DNA from 4 places in the Priestia sp. YIM B13551 genome. Region 4 is predicted to be linked to each of the others. Evidence: riboswitches for the same ligand, from Rfam matches in the RefSeq annotation. Region 4 holds a riboswitch; each other region holds the start of a gene.
What was found. A riboswitch is a leader RNA that binds a small molecule or an ion and turns the genes downstream of it on or off. The one in region 4 is predicted to bind thiamine pyrophosphate.
Positions count from the first base shown of each region.

Region 1: linked by a shared signal. The riboswitch ahead of ACFX4N_RS25985 (thiamine phosphate synthase) and the one ahead of tenA (thiaminase II) in region 4 are both predicted to bind thiamine pyrophosphate.
Region 2: linked by a shared signal. The riboswitch ahead of ACFX4N_RS18495 (acetylornithine deacetylase) and the one ahead of tenA (thiaminase II) in region 4 are both predicted to bind thiamine pyrophosphate.
Region 3: linked by a shared signal. The riboswitch ahead of thiT (energy-coupled thiamine transporter ThiT) and the one ahead of tenA (thiaminase II) in region 4 are both predicted to bind thiamine pyrophosphate.

Region 1 is NZ_JBHZOX010000008.1:60,148-64,650, forward strand. Features, by position in the region: gene ACFX4N_RS25965 (thiazole biosynthesis adenylyltransferase ThiF) at 1-897, opposite strand, end outside; gene ACFX4N_RS25970 (thiazole synthase) at 894-1,661, opposite strand; gene thiS (sulfur carrier protein ThiS) at 1,667-1,870, opposite strand; gene thiO (glycine oxidase ThiO) at 1,867-2,994, opposite strand; gene ACFX4N_RS25985 (thiamine phosphate synthase) at 2,978-3,601, opposite strand; TPP riboswitch at 3,723-3,824, opposite strand; gene ACFX4N_RS25990 (hypothetical protein) at 3,987-4,202, opposite strand; gene crcB (fluoride efflux transporter CrcB) at 4,250-4,503, opposite strand, start outside.
Region 2 is NZ_JBHZOX010000003.1:289,427-293,929, reverse strand. Features, by position in the region: gene ACFX4N_RS18510 (ABC transporter permease) at 1-712, opposite strand, end outside; gene ACFX4N_RS18505 (ABC transporter ATP-binding protein) at 709-1,473, opposite strand; gene tenA (thiaminase II) at 1,466-2,137, opposite strand; gene ACFX4N_RS18495 (acetylornithine deacetylase) at 2,143-3,420, opposite strand; TPP riboswitch at 3,535-3,637, opposite strand; gene ACFX4N_RS18490 (MupG family TIM beta-alpha barrel fold protein) at 3,857-4,503, opposite strand, start outside.
Region 3 is NZ_JBHZOX010000001.1:337,772-342,274, forward strand. Features, by position in the region: gene ACFX4N_RS01775 (GNAT family N-acetyltransferase) at 1-147, shown strand, start outside; gene ACFX4N_RS01780 (hypothetical protein) at 251-619, shown strand; gene ACFX4N_RS01785 (amino acid permease) at 655-2,094, opposite strand; lysine riboswitch at 2,197-2,381, opposite strand; TPP riboswitch at 2,556-2,656, shown strand; gene thiT (energy-coupled thiamine transporter ThiT) at 2,689-3,294, shown strand; gene ACFX4N_RS01795 (ethanolamine ammonia-lyase reactivating factor EutA) at 3,451-4,503, shown strand, end outside.
Region 4 is NZ_JBHZOX010000001.1:741,340-745,842, forward strand. Features, by position in the region: gene ACFX4N_RS03840 (TspO/MBR family protein) at 191-937, opposite strand; TPP riboswitch at 1,164-1,262, shown strand; gene tenA (thiaminase II) at 1,358-2,047, shown strand; gene ACFX4N_RS03850 (aldehyde dehydrogenase) at 2,076-3,476, opposite strand; gene ACFX4N_RS03855 (ArsR/SmtB family transcription factor) at 3,490-3,792, opposite strand; partial or broken gene ACFX4N_RS03860 (SDR family NAD(P)-dependent oxidoreductase) at 3,805-4,503, opposite strand, start outside.

The DNA of each region.
Region 1 (4,503 bases), on a different contig from region 4:
CGGATTTTGTTCAATTTTATATCCTTTTTCTTTTAATCGTTCACCTAAAGACTGCAGCGGCTGCTTGGCTGATTTGCCCGGACGGATTTGTACCGTGTTTCTTCCGCATAGCACAGCTGTTTTCGTTTGATTTTCATATTGTAAAAAGGGATACGTTTGTTCACTGCCGCATGAGCGGCAAGCAGATTTGCGAAACACGTTCACATTGATGCTCGTATACTCATTTTTCCATACGTCAAACGAAACAAGTTCCCTCCTGAGCGCATTCCAGTCTCCGACTAATATTTTTAACACTTCTGTTACTTGATGAGCGACTACCATTTGTACAGCAGGACTAATAATCCCCACTGTATCACATGTTAACCCTCCAAGCGGTACAGATTCAAGCAAACAGGATAAACACGGTGTTTCACTTGGTATGATAGTATAACTAATTCCATAACTTCCTACACATGCTCCGTAAATCCAAGGAATATCATATTTTTGTGATAAATCATTCATTACAAGGCGTGTGTCAAAATTATCGGTTGCATCAATCATAACATCTACCCCCTCAACAAGCTGTTCTAAAACTTGAGGGGTACCGTCTGCTACGTGCGCTTCTACTTTTACATCATGATTAATATCGTGAAGCCGTTTTTTAGCGGCAATTGCTTTTGGAATTCTTTTATCAGCATCTTTTTCACTATACAATTGCTGCCGCTGAAGGTTGCTCCACTCTACATAGTCCCGGTCAATGAGCGTTATTTTCTTTACCCCCGCTCGCGCAAGGGCCTCGGCGTTCCCTGTTCCAAGAGCGCCTGCTCCTACAATCAGAACATGCTTTTCTTGAATTTGCTGCTGTCCGCCTTTTCCAATAGGTTGAAACAATTCTTGGCGGGAATAACGATTAATCAACCGATACTCATCCCTTCTGTTGGACTGCTTGCCGTTGCATATTGTTTCTTTTCAATACGTCCTGCTTCAAATGCTGCTCGTCCTGCTTCAATCGCTAGCTTCATAGCACGAGCCATTTTCACAGGATCTTTTGCTCCTGAAACAGCTGTATTTAATAACACACCATCTGCTCCTAGCTCCATAGCTTGAGCTGCGTCTGAAGCCGTTCCAATACCTGCATCTACAATTACTGGAACAGTTGATTGTTCAATGATAAAACGCATGTTCAACGGATTAATAATACCTTGACCTGAACCGATAGGCGAAGCTCCTGGCATAATGGCATGTACGCCTAACTCCTCTAAACGACGCGCAAGTAAAACATCATCTGATGTGTAAGGTAAAACGGTAAAGCCTTCTTTTAACAGTTCTTCACTGGCTTTTAATGTTTCAACTGGATCAGGAAGCAGCGTTTTATCACATCCAATTACTTCTACTTTCACCATGTCACAAAGTCCAGAAGCCTTTGCTAATTTAGCAATACGTACGGCCTCTTCTGCATTTTTTGCTCCAGCAGTGTTAGGCAAAAGAGTGAAACGCTTCACATCAAGCGCTTCTAATAAATTAGGCTGATTTTGATCAAAAATATCCATTCGTCTCACAGCAAATGTTAAAATTTCTGTTTCTGACTCTTCTACCGCTTGACGCTGAGTCGTAAAGTCCGGAAATTTCCCTGTTCCTAATAGTAAACGTGAATTAAATGTATATTGTCCAATTTTTAACATACTCTTCATCCTCCTCCGACAAATGAAACAACTTCTAATATATCGCCATCTTTTAAGCATGCATCGCTATGTTCTTCTTTTTGCAAAATGTTCTTGTTTAGCTCAACAATTACCACTCGTTCATGCAGGTTCTGAGCCTGCAACAAGTGCTCGACCGTTTCAATTTCATCTCCAAAAGTAACGGTCTTACCATTAATGATTAGATTCAATGAACTCCCTCCATTACTCTTGTTAGCTGAAATGATGTAAAAAATGAATGATTCGGCTTTTTCCCTAACAAAGCATCAGCCATAATTTTTCCAGTTGCAGCACTTAATAAAATACCGTTTCGGTAGTGGCCAAACGCCATGTGTAGATTCGCTATTTCAGGATGCGCTCCTAAATAAGGCCAGCCATCATTTGTTTGCGGACGAAGACCAGCCCATGCTTTTTCAAATGTGGCTTCTTTAATAGCCGGCAGAAGCGCAGAAGCTTTATTCAGCAAAAATTGAATACCTTGTGCAGAAACCGTCTTGGTAAAATCATGCTGTAGCTTAGTTGCCCCGATTACGATTCTTCCACCAGTCTTAGGCACTAAGTAAAAACCTTCATCTAAAAAAATCGTTTTAGAAAGCAGCGGCTTTTGACTTTGAAGAGCAATACACTCCCCTTTTACGGGAAACACCTGACCTACATGTTCAGAAGAAATAAAGCGTTTAGCCCATGAGCCTGCTGCAATAACTACTTTTTCTCCATAAAAAGAGCCTTTGGACGTCTGTACACCTTTTACTGTTTCATTTTCCATAATAAGAGAATGAACGTCACAGTATTCGAATACATCTGCTCCGTGATACAAGGCTCCATGAGCAAGAGCTTGCGTTAACTTAGCCGGAGCTAGCTGGCCGTCTCCCGGTATTGTAATGGCTCCGTATATGTCTGGAGAGAGCCCGGGTTCTAACAAACGCGCTTCTTTTACATCGATCCATCTTACATGTTCATCCCACCGGTGGTGCTGAGCGGCTTTTTTCTTTAATACGTGTGCATCTTCTTCTGTTACAGCGACTTTTAATAAGCCTTTTTGAATGAGCTCTACATCGATGGCCGTTTTTTCTTTTAGTTCCTTCACCAGTTCAGGAAACATGCTTCTGCTCTTAATAGCAAGGTCTAAAAGAGGACCTTCTTCATTAATTTCAGCTTGAGCACCTAAAATACCAGCGGCTGCACTTGAAGCTTCACAACCAATTTGATTGCGTTCAAGAATAGCTACTGACGCTCCTTGTTTTGACAAATGATAAGCGATAGAAGAGCTGATTATACCTCCTCCGATTAACAGTACATCATAATGCTGCTTCATTTTCTCCACCTCCAGATGTCCATATATGAGAATATTGTTTAATCGCTTTGAGGGGATCTTGCGCAAGCATGACACCAGACATCACAGCTATACCGTGTGCTCCTGTTTGAAGCACCTCTTTGGCATTTACAGGTGTAATTCCTCCAATGGCAATAACCGGTATCTGCACAGCGTCTACTACTTCTTTTAGTGCTGCTATCCCTCGACTTTTTAATCCTTTTTTTGAATGTGTTGAATAAATATGTCCGTATAGAATGTAGTGAGCACCATCTTTTTCAGCTTCTAAAGCCTCTTCCACAGAGTGAACTGATTTTCCGACAATAAGAGAAGGAAATGCGTCTATAACAACCGAAACGTCTAAACTATGATAGGCAAGCTGTACGCCTTTTGCTTTTAAAGCATGCGCTACATCAACTCGGTCATTCAAAATAATTTTAGAGCGACAAAATGGCAGGCTTTCTAGTAAACATTGAATCTGCTTTGCCGTTTTCTCTTTTTCTCTAATATGAACGGCGCCCGCAAAAGGCGCGATAGCCGTTAAAATTTTTTGAAGCTCTTCGATTGGCTGCTTATCTGTTGTAATGACATGAAATTTAGGAATATCCACATGATCGAAACCTTTCTATTCAGAATAAAGAGAAATTTCAATCACCTCATCTTGTGTAGAGGGTTTTATTACATACAAAAAACCACTCTACAACGTAGAGTGGTTAGCATGCATCGTTATGTAAACATGATCACCACTTCCCTACGCTGGTCCAAACCAGATCAGGTTCAAAGGGTCCGAAATACATTCGTCTCAGCTTCAAAAAGCTCCCCTAGTGATTGCTATTTATTGATTTTGTTTTCGCACTTAAAATTATAACACAACTAGATGTAAATACAATATCTCTTTATGCTCTTACAGCTCTCTTCTTTTTATAGATGTATCTTTTAAGCTTCTTTAGTAAGTAAGAGGCCCGGCGCACCGCATCATTCTGCTTTTTATATGGTTAGTAATCGGTATAGTCGTCAAATTCTTCTTTGTCTTTTTCCTTTTTCCGATCCCATATAAACAGCAGGAGTAACATAATAAAAGTTAGAATATAAAAACCGTAAAAAATAAATGCCGCGACAACATTTATAAATAAAAATAAAAAACCGATGATCTGACCTGCAACAGCTACAATCAACAAAATGTATTTCCAAACTTCTGCTTTTCTATCCATTCTCTACTTCTCCGTCTTTTTGTTTTTCCCTACTAGAAACGTTCTCTTTACTTAAATAAAAACGTTCCTGCCAGTAAACCGACTGTAAATAAACCAACTGTTCCAAATGCTGAAATCCCCACATACGCCAACATTTTTCGATAAGATTTTTCTCGAATTAACTGTACGGTTTCCACACTGAACGTTGAAAAAGTGGTAAAGGCACCAAAAAACCCAATGCCAATCATTAAAAATATTGAATCATCATAAGCATGACTCGGAACCTTTCCATAATAACTACCGTAAAAAAGACCAAGGCCAA
Region 2 (4,503 bases), on a different contig from region 4:
TTTCGAAACCTACTACAATAATAAAGAATAAAATACCAAGCGCGGATAAAATCACAATTGGTGCAAATACACCAGCTGCATCAAACTGTGTCATCATGCGACGACTGAAATATCCTAAGCCTGCTTGTGCACCTAACCATTCCCCAATGGCAGCACCTATTATACTAAAGGTAACCGCTACTTTGAGCCCTGAATAAAAATGAGGCAGTGCAGAAGGAATGTTCAACTTAAAGAAAATATCTTTTTTTGTTGCTCCCATCGTTAGCATGAGTTCTTTTAACTCTTTGTTTGTGGAACGAAGCCCGTCGAATGTGCTAACCGTAATAGGAAAAAAAGTAATTAATACGGTCACAATCACTTTGCTCCAAATGGAGTAGCCAAACCAGAGAACAAATACAGGAGCAATGGCAATGGTCGGGATCATTTGTGACGCAATAATAAGCGGATAGAAAGCACGCTCAATAAGCGGACTCCAATTCATCCACACGGCCAGCAGAACCCCTAGCACAACGGATATAAGCAGCCCAATTACGACAATAGATAACGTAGCTGGTAAATGCTTAAACAATAAATCCATTCGCAAATCCCAAAGCTTTGTTAAAATACCGGTGGGCGTTGGTAAAATAAACGGATAGTTTACAATGCGTGCTCCAATTTCCCAAGCAGCCAGTAAAATGACTACTAATATCACTGAAGCTCCGTACTTTTTCATGTGTTCACCTTCGATCTAAGCTGTTCAATTAAATAATCTTTCACGTCAAGCACACGCTGTTGATTCAAATCTTTTTGCGTTCGAGGTCTGCTAAGCGGCACTTGAATCTCTTCAAGATGACTTACCCGCTTGTCTGAAAAGATAAAAATACGATCTGATAAAAAAAGCGCTTCGTTTACGTCATGAGTGATAAATAAGATGGTGTGTTTACGCTTTTGCCATTGTTCAAGCAGCCATTCCTGCATCGATAGACGCGTAATGGCATCAAGCGCACTGAAAGGCTCATCCAAAAGCAGCACGTTAGAACCGCTTAATACCGTTCGCAGAAAAGAAACACGCTGCTTCATCCCTCCGGATAAATCACTTGGAAAACGGTTTTCATACCCTTTTAACCCAAACTCTTCGAGCAGCTGAGATACTTGCCTATGAGCACTTGCCTTTGACACATTGTGAAGCTCAAGAGGCAGTGCTGCATTGTCTAGAATCGTGCGCCACGGAAGAAGCAAATCTTGCTGCGGCATGTAGCCTACTTTTCCAAGACGTTTTTCGTAAGACTGTCCGTTAATCATGATATCGCCTTCACTCTGCTGTTCAAGACCTGTAATGAGACGAAACAACGTACTTTTTCCAGATCCGCTTGCTCCAACGATACTTACAAACTCGCCTTCTTTCACGTCTAAATTTAATGATTTTAAAATCGCTTGATCACCGTTTTTGTACGTAAAACTTACGTTTTGAAAAGATAACACAGACTTATTCATAAATTGGCCACATCGCTTCGTTATAAGCCATATCCCAGAACATATACTCAAAACGCGTTGTGTTTAAGAAAATTTCTTCGAGCTTTTCTAACTCCGCTTCTGATTTGTCTTCAGTAAGTGAGTCAAATAAGTTGATACACCACGTCGCTAGTTCTCCAAATTCTTCTGAGCTGTACATTTCAATCCACTCACGATAAAACTCATTGTTAGCTCCAGGCTTTTCACTGAGTTCTTTTCCTATTTCCCAGTAGCTCCACATACAAGGCAAAAGAGCCGCCACTAATTCAGCCAATGTTCCGCTTTGACCAACGTGCAGCATATAGTGTGTGTATGCAAGCGTTGTAGGAGATGGCTGCGCTTTTTCTAATTCTTTTTCGCTGATTTCAAATTTCTTGGCATACTCACGGTGCAGGCTCATTTCTTCGTTTAATGTAGAATCTAAAAGTGCAGCAAATTTCCCCATCGTTTGAACATCGGTAGCTTTCATGGCTCCAATCGCAAATAATTTAGCATAATCAATTAGGTAAAGATAATCTTGAATCATATAAAAGCGAAACTTCTCCTTTTCAAGCGTTCCGTCTCCCATCCCCTCTACAAAGGGATGATTATGATTTTGGCGCCAAATCGGCTGCAGCTTTTCATATAATCGTTCACTAAATTTCATGATGATCACTCCTTATGCGTATGCAGCCACGTATAAATGAACTGCACCATCACTTTTGTATATTGAATAAGCTGATTGATATCTAATTGTTCGTTCACAGCATGTGCATTTGCTAAATTCCCAGGACCGTAAATAGCTGCTGGAATACCCGCATCAGCTAGCCAACCGCCATCTGTTACGCTAGTTGACACATCAATTGGAGGCTTTTTCCCTTCAATTTGTTCGTGAGTATGTGCAAGCAGCTGCACTCCTGCATGACCTTCATCAATTTCTAATGACGGAAAGATTTCTCCTCTGTCTTCAATCATTGATGTGCCTCCCCATTCAAAGGTTGGCAGATTATCTTTTAACCATGGATCTGCTTTTGCAATAGCTAAAATGTATTCTTCCACTTCTTTTGATACTTGGTCGTATGATTCATTAGGATAATAGTGAACGGTGATCCACAGCCTGCATTCATCTGCAATAAACGCAGCATGCCTTCCGCCTTCGATTACTGCTGGGTTAATCGTGTTTGTTCCTGGCAAAAATCCTGGATAGCTCTTTGTAACAGCCCAGTGGCGCTCCAATTCTTGCAGCCCTCCGATCACTTTTGCCATCTTTTCGATAGCGCTCGCAGCTAACAGCCCTCCTCCAGCATGAATCATACTTCGGCGTGTACCGTCATGATAGGTTTTGCTGCTTTTTATCGTAATCCATCCTGTGATTACTCCGCCTTGACCTTGAATATGTAAATCACTCGTATCGGCTACAAGCGCAAAGTCAGCTGTATATCCTTTCTGACAGCATTGCAGCGTACCTGCTTCTCCCACTTCTTCTCCTACAACGGATTCAAAAATCAAGTCTCCCGGCAGTTCAATTCCTGCTTCCGTTAAAAGCTGCACTGCAAATAATGCTCCTGCCAAGCCGCCTTTCATATCAGCAACTCCGCGTCCGATTATCATATTGTCTTTTACCACAGCTTCAAACGGATTTGTCTCCCACTTTTCATTTTCTTGTACCTCAGCAACATCCATATGCCCGTTAATAATCAAGCTTTGATAGTCAGCTGATTTTTTCCCTTTTAACGTACCTACTACGATGGGATCGTTGGAATATAAGTCCCACATATCGATGGAAAAACCGCAGTTTTTAAGGAAATCCGCTACGTATAGCTGCGCTTCATGAGAATTTCGTGCAGGAGGCGCCGGCGTTTTATATGAAACAAGCGTTGTTAATAACTGGATTAGCTCCCCTTTGCGCTCCTCTACCTGTTTGACAAGCAAATCAATTGTTTCTTCCATGTATGACACCTTCCTTTATGCATAAAAAAACACTTCTTTCGCAGGAAAGAAGTGTTTTTGTTTATATACACAAAATTATTATAACGAGTTCGTAAGGAAATCCCATACAAAACATCCATTACAATACCTCTTTCCTACGCTAGTATTACCTAGTTCAGGTTATAAGGGTTAAGACTTCTCGTCTCTCTCAGCTTCGAAAGCACCCCTAGTGGTGTTGTATCTCTATGAAATTAAACTATTATCATATGTTTACCTTTAATAGTTTTATCATAGTAAAGCGGTTTATTCAATAGAAAGGTTCATGATTCAGCAATGAAAATAGTTTCCTTTTTAGTAAAATAAAAAGCACACACCTTTTTTAAGCAGTGTGTGCTCTTTACTTTTATAAGCTTACTAGTTAGCTATCGGCTTTTTTAAAAATACACGATTTTTCCATTTAGACAGTGACAAGCTCAAGTTTTCGCCCCGGTCTCACTAATGAAAGTAGCTCATGATCTTCCTCTATCACATACCCAATCACGTTAACATTAGCATTTGCAGGCAAATTCGTTTTAGCTATTTGAACCTCTCCTCTGTAGCGTCCGTAGCCATCATTGTCCATTGTAATTGCTCCGATTCTGCGTTCTACTGTACGAAATGGCGGCACTGGTTTTACAGATCGAGTATCAACCAACCGCAGAACGTCTCTTGATACATCCGGACGCACGCTGTACGTTCCCTCTATATGAAGTGAACGAATGCGCAGCGGAATAATGCGGTTTTCTTGATATCGAACTAAACGCTTTAATAAACTTGAACCGGCGTATGGATCTCCAATATAAACCTCCGTTACTCCGCATCCGTATAAATCTACTGCAGAGGTAAAAGGACATCTATTACGGTCTTTTTCTCTAGTAGGAAGACCTTGATAAACAGGGCCTCTTTTTTCGCCTTCTCCAGGAATATAAGCGCAGACTGGGATACGAAGTTCATTAAATAAATCTGTCTGCTGTTGAAAAAACGTTTCTTCAAGTCCTGTTTCAGGCCGCGGATAAAAATTATGCCATGCAAGCAGCTGATGATGATGAAGGCCTGCAGATAACA
Region 3 (4,503 bases), 400 kb from region 4:
GTTGTCATTTCAGGGATTACAAAAGGGAATGATATCAGTGTCAAAATGCATGAGCAATTTAATTTTACATTTTGCGGAGAATTTAAAGAAGTAGGCTGGAAATTTGATCAGTGGCAAGATGTGCTTTTTTATCAGCTTATTTTATAAGATGTATGACACCTTTACACATTGTAACGTTTTAGTTTCGTGTGTAAAGGTTATTAAAATAATAAGTCGTTTTATTATGTTAATACGAAAGGTGTTAGCTATCATGAATACACATTTTCAATATCAGCATCTAAGAGCTATTCCGAAAAGATGGTCCAAAAAAGAGCTGCATATCCAGCTGAATAGAATCAAGCACAATTCTGAACTATCTACTATAGCAGCAGATCTGCTTTTTCATCTGTTAGAATGTACCCATTCGGGCCTTCAAACTAAACAAGAAATCATAGACTACATCCAAAGCATTCCTACTCATCAACTTCCATCTTTTGTAACCCATTTAAGCAGGTTAATTCAGCATATTTATTATATAGAAGCTGCTGATTACTGTAATCGTCCCCTCAAAGGTTATATGCTTGTTATGAAAAACCAGCCCGCCTATATATCTCTTCATTTTGCTGATCAGATCACATAAAAAAGCTCTCTATTCAAAAGAATAGAGAGCTTTTTTTATTCGTATTTTTTCACTGTTACTTGACATTCTTTTAACGGGATAAGTTTCGACTTTTTCGTCCATTTGTATCCTAACCAAACAATTAAGAATAAAGGAAGTCCGATATAGGAAACAAGTACACCGTACCAGTCAATCGAGTCACCCATAAACGCCGAATAGTTTTGGCCTAAAATAACAACGGCACATAAAATAAAGGCAAAGATAGGGCCAAATGGGAAAAGTTTTGCATGATATGGAAGTTCACTCAAATCATGACCTTGGGCAACAAATGCTCTTCTAAAACGATAGTGGCTGATTGCAATTCCTAACCAAGCAATAAAACCAGACATACCAGAAGCGTTAAGTAACCACGTGTATACCGCACCGTCTCCAAAAAATGAAGCACCAAATGCAAGTGTACCGACAAGTGCCGTTGCGATTAAAGCATTAACCGGAACGCCTCGTTTATTTACTTTTGCTAAGAACCTCGGTGCTTTTCCATCTTTCGCTAAGTTCCACAGCATACGCGTAGAAGCATACATACCTGAGTTACCAGCAGATAAAACGGCTGTTAAAATAACGGCATTGATAGCTGATGCTGCAAACGCCAGACCTGCTCGTTCGAATATTAGAGTAAACGGACTGACCCGCACATCATCACTTGCTAATGAATCCGCTGTGTATGGAATAAGCATCCCAATAACAAAAATAGCTAAAATATAAAATAACAAGATGCGCCAGAAGACTTGTTTAACTGCGCGAGGAACCGTTTTTTCCGGATCTTCACTTTCTCCAGCTGCGACTCCAAGCAACTCTGTTCCTTGGAATGAAAAACCAGCAGCCATAAAAATACCTAAGACAGTAAAGAATCCACCGTGAATGGGTCCATCACCAAGCGTGAAGTTTTTAAAACCTGGTGCTTCATTGTTAAAGATACCAAAAATCATCATAATACCAATAACTAAAAAGATGATAACCGTTACTACTTTAATTAATGAAAACCAAAATTCAGATTCGCCAAATCCTTTTACAGAAAGGTAGTTAAGCCCAAACATAATTAATAAAAACAGGGCACTCCATAAAATAGAAGAAGAGTTTGGGAACCAAAATTTCATAATAAGGGCTCCAGCAGATAATTCAGCTGCAATCGTAATAGCCCAGTTATACCAATAGTTCCAGCCCAGAGCGAAACCAAAGGATGGATCTACAAACCGAGACGCATACGTACTAAACGAACCAGCTTCAGGCATATAAGCTGCGAGCTCCGCCAGGCTGGTCATCAAAAAGTAAACCATGACACCAATAATAGCGTAAGCTAAAAGCGCTCCCCCAGGTCCTGCTGTGTGAATTGCTCCACCACTTGCTAGGAATAAGCCGGTTCCGATGGCTCCTCCTAATGAAATCATCGTTAAGTGGCGAGATTTCAACCCACGTTTTAATTCTTGCTGCTCTTGCATAGATAAATACTCCTTTCGAATGTACGGAAAGAGACGGGATAACATAAAAAAAGCCCGCAGTATATGTGCGCGCTTTTAAATCTGAAAACCGCGTCAACCTTCCGTGAAGATAGCTCTTCACATCACTTGCATGATGTGACAGTTCTGTTCCTGTTCGGAGACAGCCCCAGCTTAAATCAACCGAGAAGTGATCTAAACTTCGGCAATTTTTCCTTTCAAGCAACATCCTCAATGTTCTCTGCATTTCCGTTGCTTTACTATTAAAAACTGCGACCTCTACCTCATCGATTAGGATGAGGGTTTTTTATATTCATTTGACATAAAAGAAGTATATCAAATACTAAAACGATTGTCATTATAAAAAATAGATTCAGAAAATAGAAACATCTTTGAAATCTCTCGAATCTATTTTGTTACATATGGTATAATAAATGTTGTCATAATACTACATAAATATCCGAACGTACCACAGGGGGAGCCGCCGTGCTGAGAGTGAACAAATTGTTCAGACCCTTCGAACCTGTTAGTTAACGCTAGCGTAGGAATGTGGGAATAGTAGCATATATTTGCTTACTCCTGTGTAAACCGTTTGATATGAATGATTCAAAAACAGGAGTGAGAAACGTGAATAAAGCATTACCCTTACAGGCTAAAATTGAAATAGCTATTTTTGCAGCATTAGCACTTCTACTTGATCTTTTGCCTTCCATTAAGATTGCAACGGCTGTGAGTATTTCGTTCTCCATGGTGCCCATTTTTATTATGTGCTTTCGCTGGGGAGTAAAAGGCGGGGCTCTATCTGGTCTATTATGGGGGCTGTTGCAGTTGGCAACAGGAACGGCTTATATTTTAACAGCGCTGCAAACGTTTATTGAATATATTGTGGCTTTTGCTTTTATAGGTTTTGGAGGTGTTTTTTCGCAATCTATTAAAACAAATTTAGCTAACAATAACAGATCAAAAGCTTTTGTTTTGATTGTTTTATCCCTTGTTATCGGCAGCTTCGCACGGTATTTCTGGCACTTTATTGCGGGTATTATTTTCTGGGGATCATACGCGCCAAAGGGCATGTCCGCTCTGTGGTATTCTTTCTCAATGAACGGGATTTCTATGATTGGGTCGTTGCTATCGTGTCTAATCATCCTTTCACTATTAATTCCATCCGCATCAAGAATGATTGTAACTAAATCACACTCATAATAAAAAAGACTAAATCTACCAAGATTTAGTCTTTTTTATTATTTGTCACCTTTGTTTACACAAAAGTGTGTCAGGTTTGATAACATAGTTGGTGAAATATTCAAAAAACTGTTTTATGATAATCACCATATTCAAACGAGATAAGGGATTGATAGCATGCTACAGAAATGGATCACGAGCATAGGTTTAGATATTGGAACAAGCACAACAAAACTGATTGTAAGCAAGCTGCTAGTAGCAAATCAACAAAATCAGTTTACGCTGCCAGGCTGTCAAATTATTGATCGTCGCGTAACGTATGCAAGTTCTATCTATACCACCCCTATGCTAAACGATGTTGAAATCGATGTTCAAAGATTAACGGTACTACTAGAACAAGAGTATAAGAATGCAGGAATCTCCTTAGATCAAGTGGAGGCGGGCGCTGTGATCATTACAGGAGAAACGGCTAGAAAGCAAAATGCAGAAAGTATCGTTCACTATCTAGCCGAACATGCTGGGGATTTTGTTGTTGCAACAGCCGGCGCTGACTTGGAAGGAATATTAGCAGCAAAAGGATCAGGAGCAATCGAACGTTCTGCTGAAACAAATGCAGTAATTGCCAATATTGATGTAGGAGGAGGCACTGCTAACATCGCTTTATGTCAAAATGGAAAAGTGATAGAAACGTTTACACTGCATGTAGGCGGGAGATTAATTCGACTAAATGAAGACGGTCTTGTTACCTACGTTTCGTCTCATTTAACTGAATTTTTGAAAAATAATTCTTTAACACTGCGAGAAGGTGAAAAAGCAACATTTGAAAAGCTCTCGTCTATCTGTCAATTACTAGCTGAAGAAACCATGAATTATGTAAAAGCGCTGAATCAAAATTCCTCGCTGCTCGTTTCTCCTCATACAAGATCTTCTATACCTCCTGAAACGATCATGGTTTCAGGAGGAGTAGGAGCAATGATGGAGAAGCAAAAGCCAAAAACAGTGAAGGAAGTGGTCATACACGGAGACGTTGGTCCACTTCTAGCATATCATTTTCAATCCATCCAAGTATCTCAAGCCGCTGAGACAACGCGCGCTACTGTCATTGGAGCTGGTATGCAAAATACAGAAGTTAGCGGATCAACCATATACATTAAGTCTAAAAAACTGCCGCTGAAAAACATTCCGATTATAGAAATACCCGTACAGCCAGAGGAGGAGTGGAATCCGCAG
Region 4 (4,503 bases):
TTAAAAAAGTTGAATTTTTCATTATGCACCGATGCAACATGGAGGTTACACTTATGACATTTATTTTATCATTCGTACCAATTGTTGTTCCTTTTGGTATTTTAATTAGCTTAATTGCTTTTACAGCTGCTTTTTTACAATCAAAAGAGCATCATAAAAAGCTCTAGCTTACAAAAGCTAGAGCTTCTTTTTAAAAACGTCTATAGCGTTTAATCAATCCCACAATAATGGCAATTGCTAATAAAACAACTGAAATGATGACAGTAATGACAATTGGCTGATTTCCACTTTGCTTCACTGCAATGGCAATATAAGCCCAAATAAAAACAAGCGGATAAACAGCGTCTCGGTTTTTTAATGTAAACATAATGCCCAGCGCAGCTCCTACCAGCAGCATAATAATCGTCCATGCTAACTCGCTCAGGCCAAGCAAATGCTGTATTCCATTTGCTTGAAATACGACAAACACATTGACAATAGTCGCAACAGAAATCCATCCAAGATAAAGCGAAATCGGCAGACGCATAAACCATGTCGTCATCCGAGAATGCTGAATAATGGAATATACAATCATTAATGTGCCTAGAATAAAGAGCATAACTAAAAGAGATAACTTATAGTAATCGTTTTGGAAAATAAAGATCCACGCACTATTTAACAAACAGTTTAGAAAAAACCAAATGCCGATACGTGCATATATTTCCTTTTGATCTTCTCTTGCAAAAAATTGGCGTATAACCCAAATGGTTAATAATAAATAAATAACGCCCCAGATAGCAAAGGCATAACCCGCTGGTGTAAACAACGTAGGAACTTGCGCAGAAGCTTCTCCCGTTGTTTTGCCTCCTATTGGAATGGCATTTGCTAAATAATTCACAAGCAGTGTAATAGCCAAGCCTACTGTATTTAATACAGCATACAAACGAAATTTCGCCATTTTGTTCTCTCCTTTCTTCTATTTATATGGGAGTGTTTCGGAGACGAAAACGGCTCTTCCCTTCATTAATACCTCTTCTTCCCTAAAAATATGCATTTTTAAACAAAAATGATTAAAAATAGCTTTAAGAAATTTCCTCTTTAAGAAAGAAAAGCGGTTAGCACACAATTTCCCATAACGCTTTCTATTTTTCAGAATATATGGTAAGTTAAACATAGATTAATAGGAAGTCCACTAGGGGTGCCCACCGGCTGAGACAAGTTTTCTTGATCCCTTTGAACCTGATCTGGCTCATACCAGCGTAGGAAAGTGGCAATGTTCAGTTTTTTACTGTCCTTTGCCACTCCGTTTATAAACGGAGTGTTTTTTATTTCCTTTATGTGCTTGTTTGTGACTTCCTCATATTAAAGGAGGATTTTGATGTCATTTTCATCTCAATTAAGACAAGAAGCAAACTATATTTACGAAGCCATTTTTAACCATCCTTTTATTAAAGGAATTGCTGAAGGAAACGTGCCAAAAGAAGCGCTTATTCACTACGTTTCTCAAGATTACGAATACTTAACAGCATTTGTTCGCATTTACGGCGCTGCTTTAACGAAATGCCGCACGCGTACCGAAATGGAAGCCTTTAATGCCGGCATTTCTACGGTATTACATAGTGAAGTACACCCTCACAATAATTTTTGTGAAGTAGCAGGCGTACGTTATGAAGACCTTCACACTGAGACGCTTTCACCGACGGCCAGCCACTACATTAACCATATGACAAGCGTTGCGCATACAGGCAGCTTAGCAGAAATCATTGCAGTGCTTCTTCCATGTCCATGGACGTACGTTGAAATTGGGCAGCGCATTACAGAACAAGTAAATCCATCTCCTTCTCATCCTTTTTATGAATGGATTCAGTTTTATAATAATGAAGAAATGAATGGCACAACACAATGGTTTTGTAACAAGCTCGATGAACTCGCCGAACAAGCGACTGAAGAAGAACGTAACCGTATGAAAGATCACTTCATCAAAAGCTGTGAACTCGAGTATTTATTTTGGGAAATGGCATATATCCAAGAAAAATGGCCGCTTTCTCAGCTTTCACTTTCAAAATAACGAAAAAGCCTCCTATCAGGAGGCTCTTTTATTTCAGTAATTTTTTGATCATTTTCAAGCTTTGTTTTTCCGAAGGATAGCGGAATGACAAATCAAACTTGGTTGTTTGAGACAGCATGCTTTTAAAATGAGTAAATGTCTGAAAGCTGTCTTTTCCATGATATTGACCCGTGCCGCTTTCTCCCACTCCGCCAAACGGTAAATATGGCGTAGCGATATGCATAAGCGTATCGTTTATACAGCCTCCTCCAAATGAAAGACGCTCCGTTATGGCGTTTTGCACATCTTCACTTTCTGTAAATAAGTAAAGAGCTAACGGCTTAGCTTTTTCTTGAACTTTATGAATGACTTCGTCTAGTGTTTCATATTCAATCATAGGAAGAATAGGCCCAAAGATTTCTTCTTGCATGACATCTGAGGTCCAGCTTACTTCACTTAACACCGTAGGTTCTATTGTTAGCGTGTTTTTATTGTACCCGCCTCCAACTATAGCATTTCCGTCTTTTAAAAACTCAACTAGCCGAGTAAAATGGCGCTCACTGACAATACGGCCATAGCGGTCGCTTTCAAGCGGATTACTACCGTAAAATTGAGAAATCGCTTCGCGAAGTTTCTCTACAAGCTGCGCTTTTACCTTTTTATGCACGAGCAAATAATCAGGAGCAACGCACGTTTGGCCTGCATTCATCCCTTTACCAAACATAATTCGCTTCGCTGCAAGATCTAGGTTTGCGTCTTCATGTACAATGCACGGACTTTTTCCGCCTAGCTCAAGCGTGACGGGAATAAGCTGCTTCCCTGCTTCTTGCATAATAATTTTCCCTACATTTACACTTCCCGTAAAGAAAATATAATCAACGGGCTGTTTTAAAAGCAGACTTGTAGTGTCTACAGCCCCTTCAACCACCGTCACAAATGCTGGGTCAAAAGCTTCAGCTAGTAATTCTTGTATAACGCGAGATACGCTAGGCGTTAATTCAGAAGGTTTTATAATCGCCGTGTTTCCAGCGGCAATCGCTCCTACTAAAGGAGACAGTGCTAATTGAAACGGATAGTTCCACGGAGCAATAATTAACGCGACTCCATACGGTTCAGGAACAATTTTCCCTTTAGAGCCCACATGTGTTAAAGCGGTTTTTACTTTTTTAGGCTTCATCCATTTTGCTAAATGTTTAAGCGTAAATCGAATTTCCTCTAGTAAAATCCCAATTTCCGACGTGTAGGCCTCTACTTCAGATTTATTTAAATCTTGTTTTAAAGCATCCATAATTCTCTGCTCGTTTTGTTTGACTGCGTCTCTTAGCTTATTCAGCGCTTGAATACGGCTGTTGATACTCTTTGTCTTTTGCGCATAGAAATACTGCTTTTGTGTAGAGACAATATGTTCAATGACCGTTTCATCTGTGATATAAAATCGCTCGTGGTTCATCTCTTTCATCTCCCTATAAACATTCGGCTTCAACTGTAGCAAGCAAGCTTTTTAATAGCTCAACTGCCTCACTTAAAGCTAGTGAATAATATCTCTGCGTCCCTTTTTGCTCAATTTGCACAAGCTTTTGATCGCGTAAAATTTTTAAATGATGAGAAATTGCCGGTCGTGATAGAGTAGACTCGTTTGCAATTTCATTAACGGTTAAAGGCTCTTTTTCGGCGAGCAGCAAAATAATATCTTGTCTTGCTGAATCACTTAGAGCCTGAAAAACAGGAATGCTGGCACGAAATAACTCGACTGCTTTTTCACTCATATATATTCTCCTTTATTTAATTTCTTGTGTTCTTCGGACAACGGATGTAAGCCACTTTCTTGGCACGAAGCGCGGGATGAACGTAGCAAGACGAAACTGTACTCCTGGTACGATAACCGTCTGCCCTTTCATAAATTTTTTATAGCCAACTTTCGTTACTGTTTCTACATCCATTGCACCGCTTTGAAAAAGCTTGGAGTTGCTTAGCTGGGCTCGGTCGCTAAAACCAGTTTTAGTTGGACCCGGGCATAGAGCACTTACCGTTACATTGGTACCTTTTAATTCATTTTCAAGGGCCTCTGTGAAAGATAACACGTACGCTTTCGTTGCGTAATATACCGTCATAAGCGGACCTGGCATAAATGCAGCAACAGATGCAATGTTTAAAATTTTTCCGCGATTTCTTTTGACCATATCCGGTAAAAATAATTTTGTTAAATGAGTTAATGCTCGAATATTTAAATCAATCATGTTTAACTCTTCATCTAAAGCTGTTTCAATAAATTTGCCGTATAGTCCAAAACCAGCATTGTTCACTAAATAATCAACGTGCATTTTTTTTTTTTAAGTTCTTCATATAATGACTGTATCTCTTCTTCTCTTGATAAATCCTTAACAACCGTTATCACTTCAATATTATAAGTAGATTTTAAATTCTCTCCAATCGCTGTTAGTTTATCAGCGCTTCTGGCAACTAAAATTACAGGATGC